One region of the Mesorhizobium sp. M1E.F.Ca.ET.045.02.1.1 genome, then DNA from elsewhere that is predicted to be linked to it. Evidence: predicted binding sites of a transcription regulator. Region 1 holds the regulator's gene; each other region holds the start of a gene.
What was found. The regulator PhoB, encoded in region 1, activates phosphate uptake and scavenging genes when phosphate is short. The targets are predictions, from matches to a motif close to TGTCATNNANCTGTCAT.
Positions count from the first base shown of each region.

Region 2: EJ070_RS31560 (LTA synthase family protein) is a predicted target of PhoB. The motif match lies at 2,167-2,183, and genes of this name have one in related genera.
Region 3: ppk2 (polyphosphate kinase 2) is a predicted target of PhoB. The motif match lies at 2,407-2,423, and genes of this name have one in related genera.

Region 1 covers NZ_CP034447.1:2,469,812-2,474,163, forward strand. The annotation lists gene pstA (phosphate ABC transporter permease PstA) at 1-144, shown strand, start outside; gene pstB (phosphate ABC transporter ATP-binding protein PstB) at 141-944, shown strand; gene phoU (phosphate signaling complex protein PhoU) at 965-1,672, shown strand; gene phoB (phosphate regulon transcriptional regulator PhoB) at 1,692-2,381, shown strand; gene EJ070_RS12030 (medium chain dehydrogenase/reductase family protein) at 2,822-3,853, shown strand; partial or broken gene EJ070_RS12035 (LysR substrate-binding domain-containing protein) at 4,062-4,352, shown strand, end outside.
Region 2 covers NZ_CP034447.1:6,456,768-6,461,119, reverse strand. The annotation lists gene EJ070_RS31560 (LTA synthase family protein) at 168-2,096, opposite strand; gene fabD (ACP S-malonyltransferase) at 2,394-3,335, shown strand; gene fabG (3-oxoacyl-[acyl-carrier-protein] reductase) at 3,567-4,304, shown strand.
Region 3 covers NZ_CP034447.1:5,764,762-5,769,113, forward strand. The annotation lists gene EJ070_RS27945 (IS4 family transposase) at 1-1,020, opposite strand, end outside; gene ppk2 (polyphosphate kinase 2) at 1,390-2,310, opposite strand; gene EJ070_RS27955 (aldo/keto reductase) at 2,580-3,623, shown strand; gene EJ070_RS27960 (glycosyl transferase family 90) at 3,630-4,352, opposite strand, start outside.

The DNA of each region.
Region 1 (4,352 bases):
CCGGTGACCATCTTCCAGTTCGCGCTGAGCCCCTATGAGGAGTGGCAGCAACTGGCCTGGACGGGCGCACTCATAATCACCCTGACGGTTCTCGGGCTGAGCATCTTCGCCCGCAGCCTTACCGGACGCAGAGAGGACAGATGAAACCGATGTTGTCCACCGACCTGAACGTAGCCGACACCGTCGTCGAGAAGGCCAAGATCGAGGTCAAGAACCTCAACTTCTACTATGGCCAGTCGAAGGCGCTGAAGGACATCAACCTGTCCTTGCCCGAACGCAGCGTCACCGCCTTCATCGGCCCGTCGGGTTGCGGGAAGTCGACGCTGCTGCGCGTGCTGAACCGCATCTACGAGCTCTATCCGAAGCAGAACGCCGAAGGCCAGGTGCTGCTCGACGGCAAGAACATCCTCGACCGTTCGCAGGACCTCAACCTGCTCAGGACCAAGATCGGCATGGTGTTCCAGAAGCCGACGCCGTTCCCGATGTCGATTTACGAGAACATCGCCTTCGGCGTCAGGCTGTATGAGAAGATCAGCAAGACCGAGATGGACAACCGCGTCGAGCAGGCACTGAAGCGCGCGGCGCTGTGGAGCGAGGTCAAGGACAAGCTCAACGCCAGCGGCCAGAGCCTTTCCGGCGGTCAGCAGCAGCGGCTTTGCATCGCCCGCACTGTGGCGGTGAAGCCGGAAGTCATCCTGCTAGACGAACCGTGCTCGGCGCTCGATCCGCTGTCGACGGCCAAGATCGAGGAACTGATCGACGAATTGCAGGCCGACTACACGATCGTGATCGTCACCCACAACATGCAGCAGGCGGCGCGCGTGTCGCGGCAGACGGCGTTCATGTATCTCGGCGAGCTGGTCGAGTTCGACCGGACCGAGAAGATCTTCACCTCGCCCCGCGAGAAGCGCACGCAGGACTACATCACCGGCCGCTTCGGCTGAGTTCATACGAGGATACCATCATGGCCGAACACACCGTCGCTTCCTTCGACGAGGATCTGAGGCAGATCAGCCAGCTCATCATCGACATGGGCGATCTCGCCGGCTCCATGGTCGGCGCTTCGACCAAGGCTCTGCTCAATTCCGACAACGCGATGGCGCAGCGCGTCGTCTCCGACGACGCCATCATGGATGCGCGCCAGCGCGAGCTCGACGACCGCGCCATCACGCTCATCGCCAAACGGCAACCCATGGCCGACGACCTGCGCAGCGTGGTCGGCGCGATCCGCATGGCCGGCGACCTCGAGCGCATCGGCGACCTCGCCAAGAACATCGCCAAGCGCGTCGGCTCGGTCGGCATCAGCGCCGCGCCGCGCGACCTGTCGCACTCCATCGACTCGATGGCGCAGCTGGTGCTGATCCAGGTCCAGGGCGTGATCGAGGAGTACACCGCGGGCGACGCCACGGCGCTTGCCAAGCTCAGGAACGACGACGAGCGCGTCGACGTCAAATACACCTCCGTCTTCCGCGAGCTCCTGACCTACATGATGGAGGATCCGCGCAACATCACGGCCTGCACGCATTTATTGTTCTGCGCCAAGAATCTTGAGCGCATCGGCGACCATGTGACCAACATCGCCGAGAACGCCTACTATGTGCTGACCGGCACGCAATTGCCCGCGAACCGTCCGAAGCAGGACGAGACGGCGATGCCGGCGCCGGCGGCCTGACAACGAAGGTACCTGCTGAATGATCGCGCCACGCATCATGGTGGTGGAGGACGAGGAGCCGCTGGGGGTGCTGCTCCGCTACAACCTCGAATCCGAAGGCTATCAGGTCGAGGTGGTGACACGCGGCGACGAGGCCGAGATCCGCCTGCAGGAAAACGTGCCCGACCTGCTCGTGCTCGACTGGATGGTGCCGGCGGTTTCCGGCATCGAGCTCTGCCGGCGCCTGAGGATGCGGCCAGAGACCGAACGGCTGCCGATCATCATGCTGACCGCGCGCGGCGAGGAGAGCGACAGAGTGCGCGGCCTCTCGACGGGCGCCGACGATTATCTGGTCAAGCCGTTCTCGACGCCGGAATTCATGGCCAGGATCAAGGCGCTGCTGCGCCGCGCCAAGCCGGAGGTGCTGTCCAGCGTGCTCAAGGTCGGCGACATCGTGCTCGACCGTGAATCGCACCGCGTCTACCGCAAGAAGAGCGAGATCAGGCTCGGCCCGACCGAGTTCCGGCTGCTCGAATTCATGATGCGGCATCCCGGCCGCGTGTTCTCGCGCAGCCAGCTGCTCGACAATGTCTGGGGCGAGACGATCTATATCGACGAGCGCACGGTGGACGTGCATGTCGGACGCCTGCGCAAGGCGGTCAACAATGGCCGCATGCCCGACGTCATCCGCACCATCCGCGGTGCGGGCTACGCGATCAGGGAAGACTAGGGCGGTTCACCGTTTCACGGAAACGGCGAGCCACTCCATCTCTTTGTTTTCACGCAATTGCGGACGGAAACCGCGCTTCACACTTTTCCTGGAATTGCTCTGGAGTCCCGCCCTCCCGATGGATCGAAATCATGTTTCAGGGGCAGAACTCAATAGCAGGCGGTTGCCGATGGCCGCGAAGGGGCCACAGGCAATGTCGGCTTCTGACCCAAACCTGTCGTTCGTTTCCGCTCACCCCCAACGGCAGCTGATGTGAGGCCATTCCAACTGCTGTCGCGGCTGCGTCCCAATGTCATTCTGCTCAAATGAGCAGTTGTTTGTTGGGTGGCGACCGATCTTCTCGTGGGGTTGATCTGGAGCAAGTCGCTCCATCCCAGCGCGCGCTACCTTTCCACTAGAGTTTGCCTCAGTGGAGGAGTCCAATTTGGACCGAGGTTGCCATGAAGTCTCTGCGCGTCGTTGTTCGCCACCATGGCGGACCTGAAGTTCTGGAGATCGTGGAGGAGGACGCGCCCCATCCGGCATCAGGTGAACTGCGTGTGCAAACAATCGCCGCCGGCGTCTCCTTCGCAGAGCTATTGATGCGGGAGGGGATTCATCCCGAGAAAACGACCCTGCCATTCACGCCAGGATGGGACATTGTCGGCATCGTCGATGAGGCCGGAGAGGGAGTGTCCCATGCCATGATTGGTAAAATGGTTGCGGCGCTTCCCATTCATGGTGGTTACGCCCAGTTCATTTGCCTGCCGGCAGATGAACTCACTCTGGTTCCAACTGGTGTCGATCCCGCCGAGGCAGTCAGCCTCGTGCTGAACTACGTTACGGCCTATCAGATGATGCATCGCCTTGGGCATGCCTCTCCGGGTCAACGGGTCCTCATTCATGGCGCCGCCGGCGGAGTCGGCACGGCTCTGCTGCAACTTGGCCGCCTGGCAGGTCTGGAGATGTATGGGACTGCATCTCTTGCAGCCCATCAGATCGTATCCGATCTCGGGGCCACGCCGATCGACTACGAGCGAGTTGACTTTGTCGAAGAGATTCATCGTCTGACAAACGACGGCGTGGATGTCGTCTTCGATGGGGTCGGCGAAGCCAATGTCTGGCGTTCGTTTCGTACTCTGAGGCCTGGTGGCCGCGTCATAGCCTATGGCTTCACTTCATTTCTGCAGAAGGGCCAACTGGCAGGGGGCTTGCGTTACCGTCTTCGCGGGATATTGCGACCTGCGTGGTACGCGGTCCGCGCTTTCGTTTCACCAGGCCGACGACGCATACTCCCCTACAGCATACAATATCTGAAACGGTGGAAGCTCGCTTGGTTCCGCGAAGATCTCGGCGTCTTGCTCGATCTGCTTCGCGACGGGAAGATCAAGCCGATGGTGGCCGACCGGATGCCATTGATTGAGGCTCGTCGCGCCCAGGAGCTGCTCGGTCAGGGAGGTGTCAAGGGCAAGCTCGTGTTGATCTGCAATTGACTGGCCACCCGACAAGGATCGCCGAGCCAGAGCAGAGCCTTTGAAACGCAAGTCGCCTCCGGCGTCGGCTTTGATCGTTTCAATGACTGCCTATGGCGCTGCGCTAAGCAGACACCCCGTCACGCCGTCTTCTGCGCCACCAGCCCCAGTTCTTCGACCATCGCCTGGCGCATCAAGAACTTCTGCGGCTTGTCGGTCACCGTCATCGGCCGGCGATCCAGCCTTCGCCTCGCCGCCGGTGCCGCCGGAAAGCCCGGCGCTGGAGCGGCTGATGCTTCTCGAGGAAGGCCACTGCCTGCGCGAGCAGGCGCTGGCGGTCTGCGGCAGCGTGCGGCCGGTGGCGATGGCAAGCTACGGCGCGACCAGCCTGACGATCCTTTTGCAGATGGTGGCGCATGGGCTGGGCGTGACGCTGGTTCCGGAAATGGCGGCAAGCGCCGCCAGCGTCATGCCGGACTTGAGGATCGTGCCATTCCAGGGAGCCGATGCCGCAGCGCAT
Region 2 (4,352 bases), 3.4 Mb from region 1:
GTGACGTGGCGAATGCCACGGCCCTCCGTTCAGCCCCCAGCAAGGACCGGCAGATTGCGGGCGTCTATACAGCAATTCCCCAGGAAGGCAAGGGCGGGAGACAGGATCGACAATTCCACGATGCCGCAGGGCCGGAAATCTCCGGCGGTCCCGGATTGATGACAGGCTCAGCTCGTATGGGCGACGAGCGGCGCCACCGTCTCGGGGAAGAAGTCGGGCGCGGTATGACGCTTGCCGAACATCATATCGTACTGAATGAGTCGGAAATCGTTGATCTGCGGATCGATCTTCTTCTGCCTCGCCCAGTCGGGCGTCGCTTCGCCGGAGGGCGAAAGCAGAAGGTTGCGGTCGACCACCCGATAACGCTCGCGCAGCGCGCCGAGGAAGCCGGTGTAATAGGGATGCGTGATCCCGGCCGTGGTGAGGATATGGTAGGGCAGGAAGGCCGGGCTCACCGAGCCCAGGTTCTCCACCGGACCGGAGCGGTTCGACCAGATGATCAGTGGCGTGTCGTGATGCTCGAGCGCCGCCTCCGGCGTCGGCTCCCTGCGCGGCGCGACATTGTCCTTGAGGAAGCCGGTCTCGACATAGACGGGACCGAGCGGCGGCAGATGGTCGCCGAAGAAGGCGACGATGGTCGGCCGCTCGCGCTTCTTGGCCCATTCGATCAGCCGCTTAAGGCCGCGATCGGCATCGGCCGAGCCTTCGGCATAAGAGAGCAGCGATTCCCGCGCCCAGGTGCTGATCGGCGCATCGACCGAGTGGGTCGGATTGTAATAGCGGTAGGGTTCGTAAGGCCCGTGGTTCTGCAGGCTGACGGCGAACATGAACACCGGATCCTCGCTGGCATCGGCCTCGCGGATGATCTCGTCGGTCATCGCGGCGTCGGAGGCCAGCGGCCCGCGCTTTTCCATCGGCGGCAGCGTCTCTTCCGAGCGGAAGTCGCTGAAGCCGAAGTCGGCATAGACGGCGCCCCGGTTCCAGAACCAGTTGGTGCCCGGATGGATGGCGCGCGCCCGGTAGCCCTCGCTCTTCAGGAAGGTCGCCAGCGACGGCGTCGGCGTGCGCACATATTGCTGGTAGGGGATCGAGCCCGCCGGCAGGAAGGCGTTCGAGAAGCCTGTCAGCGCCTCGAACTCGATATTGGCGGTCATGCCGCCGAACTCCGGCGAGAACATCGAACCGGAGCGCAGCGCGCGCACCGTCGGGATCGGATCAGGCTTGATTCTGACGCCGGGAAGCTCGGTCGAATCCCAGAAGGATTCGCTCATCACCACGATGATGTCGGGCTTCTCGTCCGGCACCGAGGCGGTAACTTCGGGACGTACGATCGCGTCCATCGTCTTTTCGGAATAGCCGGGCGGCGCTGACACATGCGCCATCGGCACGTTCATCGCGAAGGCGAGCGCGAAGCCGTTGGAGGCGTAGTTCTCCTTCTGGTCCCACATGATCGGGATGATCTGCAGCCTGTCGCGCGTCCATGAGAAGGTGGCATAGTCCATGATCGAGACGAAGAAGGCGAGCAGCGGCACGGCGAGCGTCAGGCGCGCCAGCCGTCCCTTGCGGCTGAGGATCGGAACGCGGCGGCGCCAGACCCGCCAGCCATAGACGAGCAGTGTCAGACCCGCGACGATCGTCACCGCAAGCAGCGCGGCAGTCCACGGGCGCTCGCGCACCAGAAGCGGCATCAGCGCCATGATCTGGCGTGCGTAGAGGAAATCGGTGGGATAGAGCGGGTCGCCGAGATAGTGCGATTTCTGGTGACCGACAAAGGCCAGCGCCAACGTCAGCGGCGTGACGATCATCAGGCTCTGATGGCTGCGGCCAAGGACGGCGTCGAGGCCGATCAGCACCAGCGCAAAGACGATGATGGTTGTCCAGCCAGGCTTGAACGGCTGCAGGAAGAAGTCGACCGTGCCGAAGAAGTCGCCGCGCACGATCCATTCGATGGCGAACACCAGGAGCGCCGAGGCAAGCAGCGTGGCGAGGCCGTAACGGACGATAGGCCATCTCCGCCCCGGCAGATAGCCGGTGGACGGATCGTCTTCCAAGAATTGCGGCACGGGTTTGCCCGCGCCCTTCCTGATCCTTGCCACGTCGCTTCCCCCGGCCCTTGCCGCGCTTGCTTCCGTTCGCGCTTGGCGTCTTCCACACGCGTCACGCTTCTGTCATCGAAATGTCACGCAAAGCTAGCGCCTGTGGCGGAAATAAGAAGAGCCAGCAAACGATTCGTGAGCGGTTTTCATCAGGTGTGATCGCCAAAAAGCCTTTTGGAACAGGCAACTCGGCCGGTTTTCCGGCTGAAATGGGCGCCGAACTGGCGCCTGCGGGCTTGACTTGGTCGTCCGCCTTGCGTCAGAGGCAGGGAAAAACAAGCCGTTGGAGACGCTGAGATGGCCGTCGCATTCACCTTTCCGGGACAGGGCAGCCAGTCCGTCGGCATGGGCAAGGATCTCGCCGATGCCTTTCCCGAGGCCCGCCGCGTCTTCGAGGAAGTCGACGAGGCGCTTGGCGAAGGTTTGTCGAAACTGATCTGGGAAGGGCCGGAGGAGACGCTGACGCTGACCGCCAACGCCCAGCCGGCATTGATGGCGGTTTCGCTTGCGGCCTTGCGGGCGCTGGAATCGCGCGGCTTTTCGCTGAAGGACAAGGTGTCTTACGTCGCCGGCCATTCGCTCGGCGAATATTCGGCGCTTGCCGCGGCCGGCTTCGTCTCGATTGCCGACGCCGCGCGGCTGTTGCGCATCCGCGGCAATGCCATGCAGGCGGCGGTGCCGGCGGGCGAGGGCGCCATGGCAGCCATCATCGGGCTTGAGCAGGCCGGCGTCGAAGCCGCCTGCGCCGAGGCTGCCAAAGGTTCGGTCTGCCAGATCGCCAACGACAATGGCGGCGGCCAGCTGGTTATTTCCGGCGCCAAGGCGGCTGTCGAGCTGGCGGCGAAGCTGTGCACCGAAAAGGGCGCGAAGCGCGCGCTGATGCTGCAGGTCTCCGCCCCGTTCCACTCAGCACTGATGGCGCCGGCGGCCGAGACCATGCGCGAGGCGTTGGCCGGCGTGGCGAAGAACGCGCCGGTCGTTCCCGTCGTGTCCAACGTGACCGTCACGCCCACAGATGACCCGGATGAGATCGCCCGCCGCCTGGTCCAGCAGGTGACCGGCCGCGTGCGCTGGCGCGAGACGGTGGAATGGTTTGGCGCCAACGGCGTAGCGACGCTTTACGAAGTCGGCGCCGGGAAAGTGCTGTCGGGCCTCGCGCGGCGTATCAACCGCGACATCGCCACCGCCGCCATCGGCACGGCAGCGGAGATCGATGCGGCGCTGGCGGCATTGGGCTAGGAAGATCGAACCATAGGTGCGACATGGCCGGATCAAAGCCAGGCCGGAGCAGAGTCCAGCGCGATTTCGAAGAGTATGAAGACTATCGCCTCTCAGCCGAGGTCGTGGAGCGGATCCGGCTTGGCAAGGAAGATATCCTTAAGGCCCAAGATTTCTGGCATGGCTTGGACGATTTAACGTATACGGAACACACATCGCTCGGGGCGTATTCGCGAAAATGAGGTTGGAAAAATGTTCGAACTGACCGGCCGCAAGGCGCTCGTCACCGGCGCATCGGGAGGCATCGGCGAGGCGATTGCCAGGGTGCTGCACAGCCAGGGCGCCATCGTAGGCTTGCACGGCACCCGTGTGGAGAAGCTGGAAGCCCTGGCCGGCGAGCTCGGCGAGCGCGTAAAGCTGTTTCCGGCGGACCTGACGAACCGCGACGCGGTCAAGGCGCTTGGCCAGAAGGCGGAGGCCGACCTCGAAGGCGTCGACATCCTGGTCAACAATGCCGGCATCACCAAGGACGGCCTGTTCGTGCGCATGTCGGATGCCGACTGGGACCAGGTTCTGGAGGTGAACCTCACCGCCGTGTTCAGGCTAACGCGCGAGTTGACGCATCCGATGATGCGCCGCCGCCATGGCCGCATCATCAACATCACGTCCGTGGTCGGCGTCACCGGCAATCCCGGCCAGACCAACTACTGCGCCTCCAAGGCCGGCATGATCGGCTTTTCCAAGTCGCTGGCGCAGGAGATCGCCACCCGCAACATCACCGTCAACTGCGTCGCCCCGGGCTTCATTGAATCGGCCATGACCGGCAAGCTCAACGACAAGCAGAAGGAAACGATCATGGCGGCGATCCCGACCAGGCGCATGGGCACCAGCGCCGAGGTCGCCTCGGCCGTCGCCTATCTCGCTTCCAATGAGGCGGCTTACGTCACCGGCCAGACCATCCATGTCAATGGCGGCATGGCGATGATCTGAGAACGGTCAGCGACATTCGCTAAGCAAACTGATCGCTGCTTCCGTCCC
Region 3 (4,352 bases), 3.3 Mb from region 1:
TACGAGTTGCATGACCTTGGTGGCGACGACCAGAGCGGTGGCGGCCAGACGTTCGAGTGCATCGCCGTCGGCGATGAGACTTTCCTCCAGATCGATGGCCTGCGACTTCACGGTCCGAAACAGCTGTTCGACGCTCCAACGCGAGCGATACAGGTCGACGATGCGGCAGGCATCGGCGAGCGTTTCGACGCTGTGGGTGGTCAACAGCCGCCAGATCACCGCGTCCTTGGCCGAAGGTGGATCGATCTCACGCACTTCCACCATGTTGAGCGTGAGTTCGCGCGGATCGCGGCTGTCGGCGCCAAGGCGGGGCTGGCGCAAGCTCACCGCGGTGAAGCGAACGGCCAGTTCGACGGTGCGGGCCGGCCGGCCGGGTCGGGCCTGCAGTTCGAAGGCAATGCGGCCGGCTTCCGGCGTCTTGGCGATCGCGCCGAACAGGCGCTCGCCCCGCGTGCCCAAGGCCCGATCCCGTACAGCGCGGATGAGCACATGGGTGCGCTCGTCGGGCAGCCTTGCAAACACTTCGTAGATGTCGGCCTCGCGGTCGCCGATCACCGTCATCTGCGGCGCGTCGGTCAGCGCCTGGCATGCCGCCTTGGCGGTGCCGATCCACTTGTGGCTTTCCTTGGCTTCGATCGGCAGCGCCTGGTAGTCATCCGCCTTCTCTGCCTCGCGCCGCCAGATCGTGGCGCCTGCAAGGCCAAGGACCGAGCCGTCCACGGCATCCACGGCCAACGCCGGATGCACGAACAGCCCGATATCGGTGCCATTGCCGACACGACCGAGGCCGCGCTTGCGCGAAGCCTTGGCTTCATAGTTGATCTCGCTGCTGTCCTCGATGATCAGCACGTGGCGGCCGGCGGCCAGTTCGGCGGTTCGCGCCGCCGCCGTGCGGATGATCTCTTGCGTGCTCACGTGGCGATTGCGAAACAGGCGTGTGAACGCGACCTTCTCGGCGCGCGTGTCGGCCAGCCGGCGCATGCCCGTGCTGACACGCGCAAACATGCGCTCCAGAACCATGCTCCCCTTTTTTGCAGGCGCAGGTCGCCGAAGTAGCCAAGCAACGAAGCCATCGTCGAAACCTCCAGAATCAACAATGGCGGCTACAGAATCACATACAATTCAACCGCTTCAAGCCATTTTCCGACGGCGCCTCTTCACGCTTGACCACAGCACGAAGCAAATGTGTGCGCACGCTAGCCCCTTGTGGGAGAAGGTGGCCGAGCGAAGCTCGGCCGGATGAGGGGTGTTGGACGGATCACTGCGCTGAAGATATAAACGCCTCAAAACGTTTAATTTTTCGAAGCCTCATTCCCTCCAACACCCCTCATCCGTCTCGGCGCTGCGCGCCGATCCACCTTCTCCCACAAGGGGAGAAGGAGGGGTGCCTCAATACTTCTGCGGCACGTAAAGCTCGCGCGGCAGCACCTGGCGCTCGTAGTCCGGGTTGAAGACGCGCTCCGGGAGCGTGATCTCCTCGTGCGGCACATCTTCGTAAGGCAATTGCTGCAGCAGATGGTCGATGCAGTTCAGCCGCGCCCGCTTCTTGTCGTTGCCCTCGACGATGAACCACGGCGCTTCCTTGATGTTGGTGCGGGCGAAGGTCTCCTCCTTGGCCTTGGTGTACTGCTCCCAGCGCACGCGCGACTGCAGGTCCATCGGCGACAGCTTCCACTGCTTCATCGGATCGTGGATGCGCATCAGGAAGCGCATCTGCTGCTCCTCATCGGTGATGGAGAACCAGTACTTCACCAGCGTGATGCCCGAGCGCACCAGCATGCGCTCAAATTCCGGCACGTCGTGGAAGAATTCTTCCACCTGCTCGGGGTTGGCAAAGCCCATCACGCGCTCGACGCCGGAGCGGTTGTACCAGGAGCGGTCGAGCAGCACGATCTCGCCGCCGGCCGGCAGATGCGGCACATAACGCTGGAAATACCATTGCGACTTTTCGCGCTCGGTCGGTGCCGGCAGCGCCACGACGCGACAGATGCGCGGGTTGAGGCGCTGGGTGATGCGCTTGATGACGCCGCCCTTGCCGGCGGAGTCGCGGCCTTCGAAGATCACCACCAGCTTCTTCTTGTGGTAGGCGACCCAGGACTGCAGCTTGATCAGCTCGGACTGCAGCCGCAGCAGCTCGCGGAAGTAGGTCAGGCGCTCGATGGAAGGCGGATGCGCATTCTTGTAGATCCTGGCGATCTCCAGCGACAGCGCCGGCTCGGAAATCTCCAGCTCATAATCCTCGTCGAGCGTGTCGGCGAGTTCGGCTTCCAGCCAATCCTTGGCCCCGGAATTCGGTTTGAGTTCGTTCATCACGCTGCTCCTGCCTGTCAGCCATCTTAGCCTCGGATGCGTTTCAGCCTGGGCCAGAAACGCCACTCCCTAAGCCGACTGAGATACAGACGCGCAATGACGGTTTTATTGCAAGCGCCGTCCCGGCCGGGTGCTGGTCTAGCCGATATGTGATCGGCCCGGACCGACAGCGGGGCGACAAGCCGCCGGAATTGTCCTACAAATACCATCGCGCTTTTTCCGGCGCCCGCCACGCGCGCCTCTTCAAAACAAAATCGCGAGGATCCGACATGGAATACCGCACCCTTGGCCGTTCCGGCCTGAAGGTTTCGACATTGACCCTTGGCACGATGACCTTCGGCGGCACGGGCCCGTTCGCCGCCGTCGGCAAATCCGACCTTTCGGAAGCCAGGCGCATCATCGATACCTGCCTCGATGCCGGCATCAATCTCATCGACACCGCCAACGTCTATTCGAATGGCTTGTCGGAGGAGATCGTCGGCGAGGCGCTCGGCGGGAAGCGCAAGAACGATGTGCTGATCGCCTCCAAGGCGCGCATGCGGATCGGCAACGGCCCCAACGACGAAGGCCTGTCGCGCCATCATCTGATCCGCGAATGCGAGAGGAGCCTGAAGCGGCTCAAGACCGACGTCATCGACATCTATTTCCTGCACGAATGGGATGGCGTCACGCCGCTGGAGGAGACGATCGCCGCGCTCGACACCTTGGTCGGCCAGGGCAAGGTCCGCTATGTCGGCTGTTCCAACTTTTCGGGCTGGCAGGTGATGAAGGCGCTCTCGATCAGCGACAGCCATCATCAGCCGCGCTTCGTCACCCAGCAGATCCACTACACGCTTGAAGCACGCGAGGCCGAATACGAGTTGCTGCCGATTTCGGTCGACCAGGGCCTCGGCGTGCTGGTGTGGAGCCCGCTGGCCGGCGGCCTGCTTTCGGGCAAATACCGCCGCGACAGCCCGACGGCGCGGCAACTTGGCGGCTGGTCGGAACCGCCGATCCGCGATGAGGACAGGTTGTGGCGGATCGTCGACATGCTCTCCGAGATCGGCAAGGCGCGTGGCGTGTCGGCGGCGCAGGTGGCGCTTGCCTGGCTGCTCGGCCGCCCGGCCGTCAGTTCGCTGGTGATCGGTGCCCGCAACGAAACCCAGCTCACGGACAACCTTGCCGCGGCAAGCCTGACGCTGACGCTCGACGAGCGTTTGCGCCTCGACGCCGTCAGCCGGCCGCCGGTGCTTTATCCTTACTGGCACCAGCAGTTCACCGCCAAGGACCGTTTCGGCCCGGCCGACCTGGTGCTCGACCGCAGCGATATCTAAGAACCCTCAGCCCGTGATGTAGCGCCAAACCTCGGGGTCGGGTTTGATCTGGCCGCTCAGCACGAAATATTTGTAGAGGACGAGCAGCGAGACCGCCCGCTCGTCCTTTTCATTGCTGAACCGGCGGCAGTAAGCGTTGGCCGCCGTCGTGATGCGTTGGGCTTCCGCCGGGTGCGTTTCGAAATAGGCGATCTTGTCGGCGACGTCCGAAAAATCGGGCGCCAGCGGCACGTAGTGGACATTGGGCTCGACCTCAGCTTCGGCGAACCAGGTCTCGTAGGTCGGAGGCGGCATCAGGCAGAGCGAGTTCGAGCTCATGATCCATTTCAGGTTCGTGGCCACGTCGTTACCTTCGAGCGAGACGATGTAGCGGAACTGCAGCTGCTGCGGGATCGTAAGGTAGGGCTTACGGTAGTTCTCCGGCGCGCTTGGCTTGGGCGAGCCCGCATCGCAAGCCGGCAGACCGCGCACTGCATCGACGAACCGCTTGCGGATCGGATTGTTGAAATCGCCGCGCCAGACCGCCATCGGGCGCTTCTCGGCGAAGGACAACCCGTCGCGGGGAAACCGGAAATGGCGGAACTTGTCGAGCTTCATGATCACGGCGTTGCCGTTGTCGTCACGGATCGGCCGGTCCTTGACGATCGCCGGCATCTTGGGCACATCGACGACATCGCCGAACTCGAGATCGATGATCAGGTCGCGATCGAAGTAGCGGGCGAACTCCTT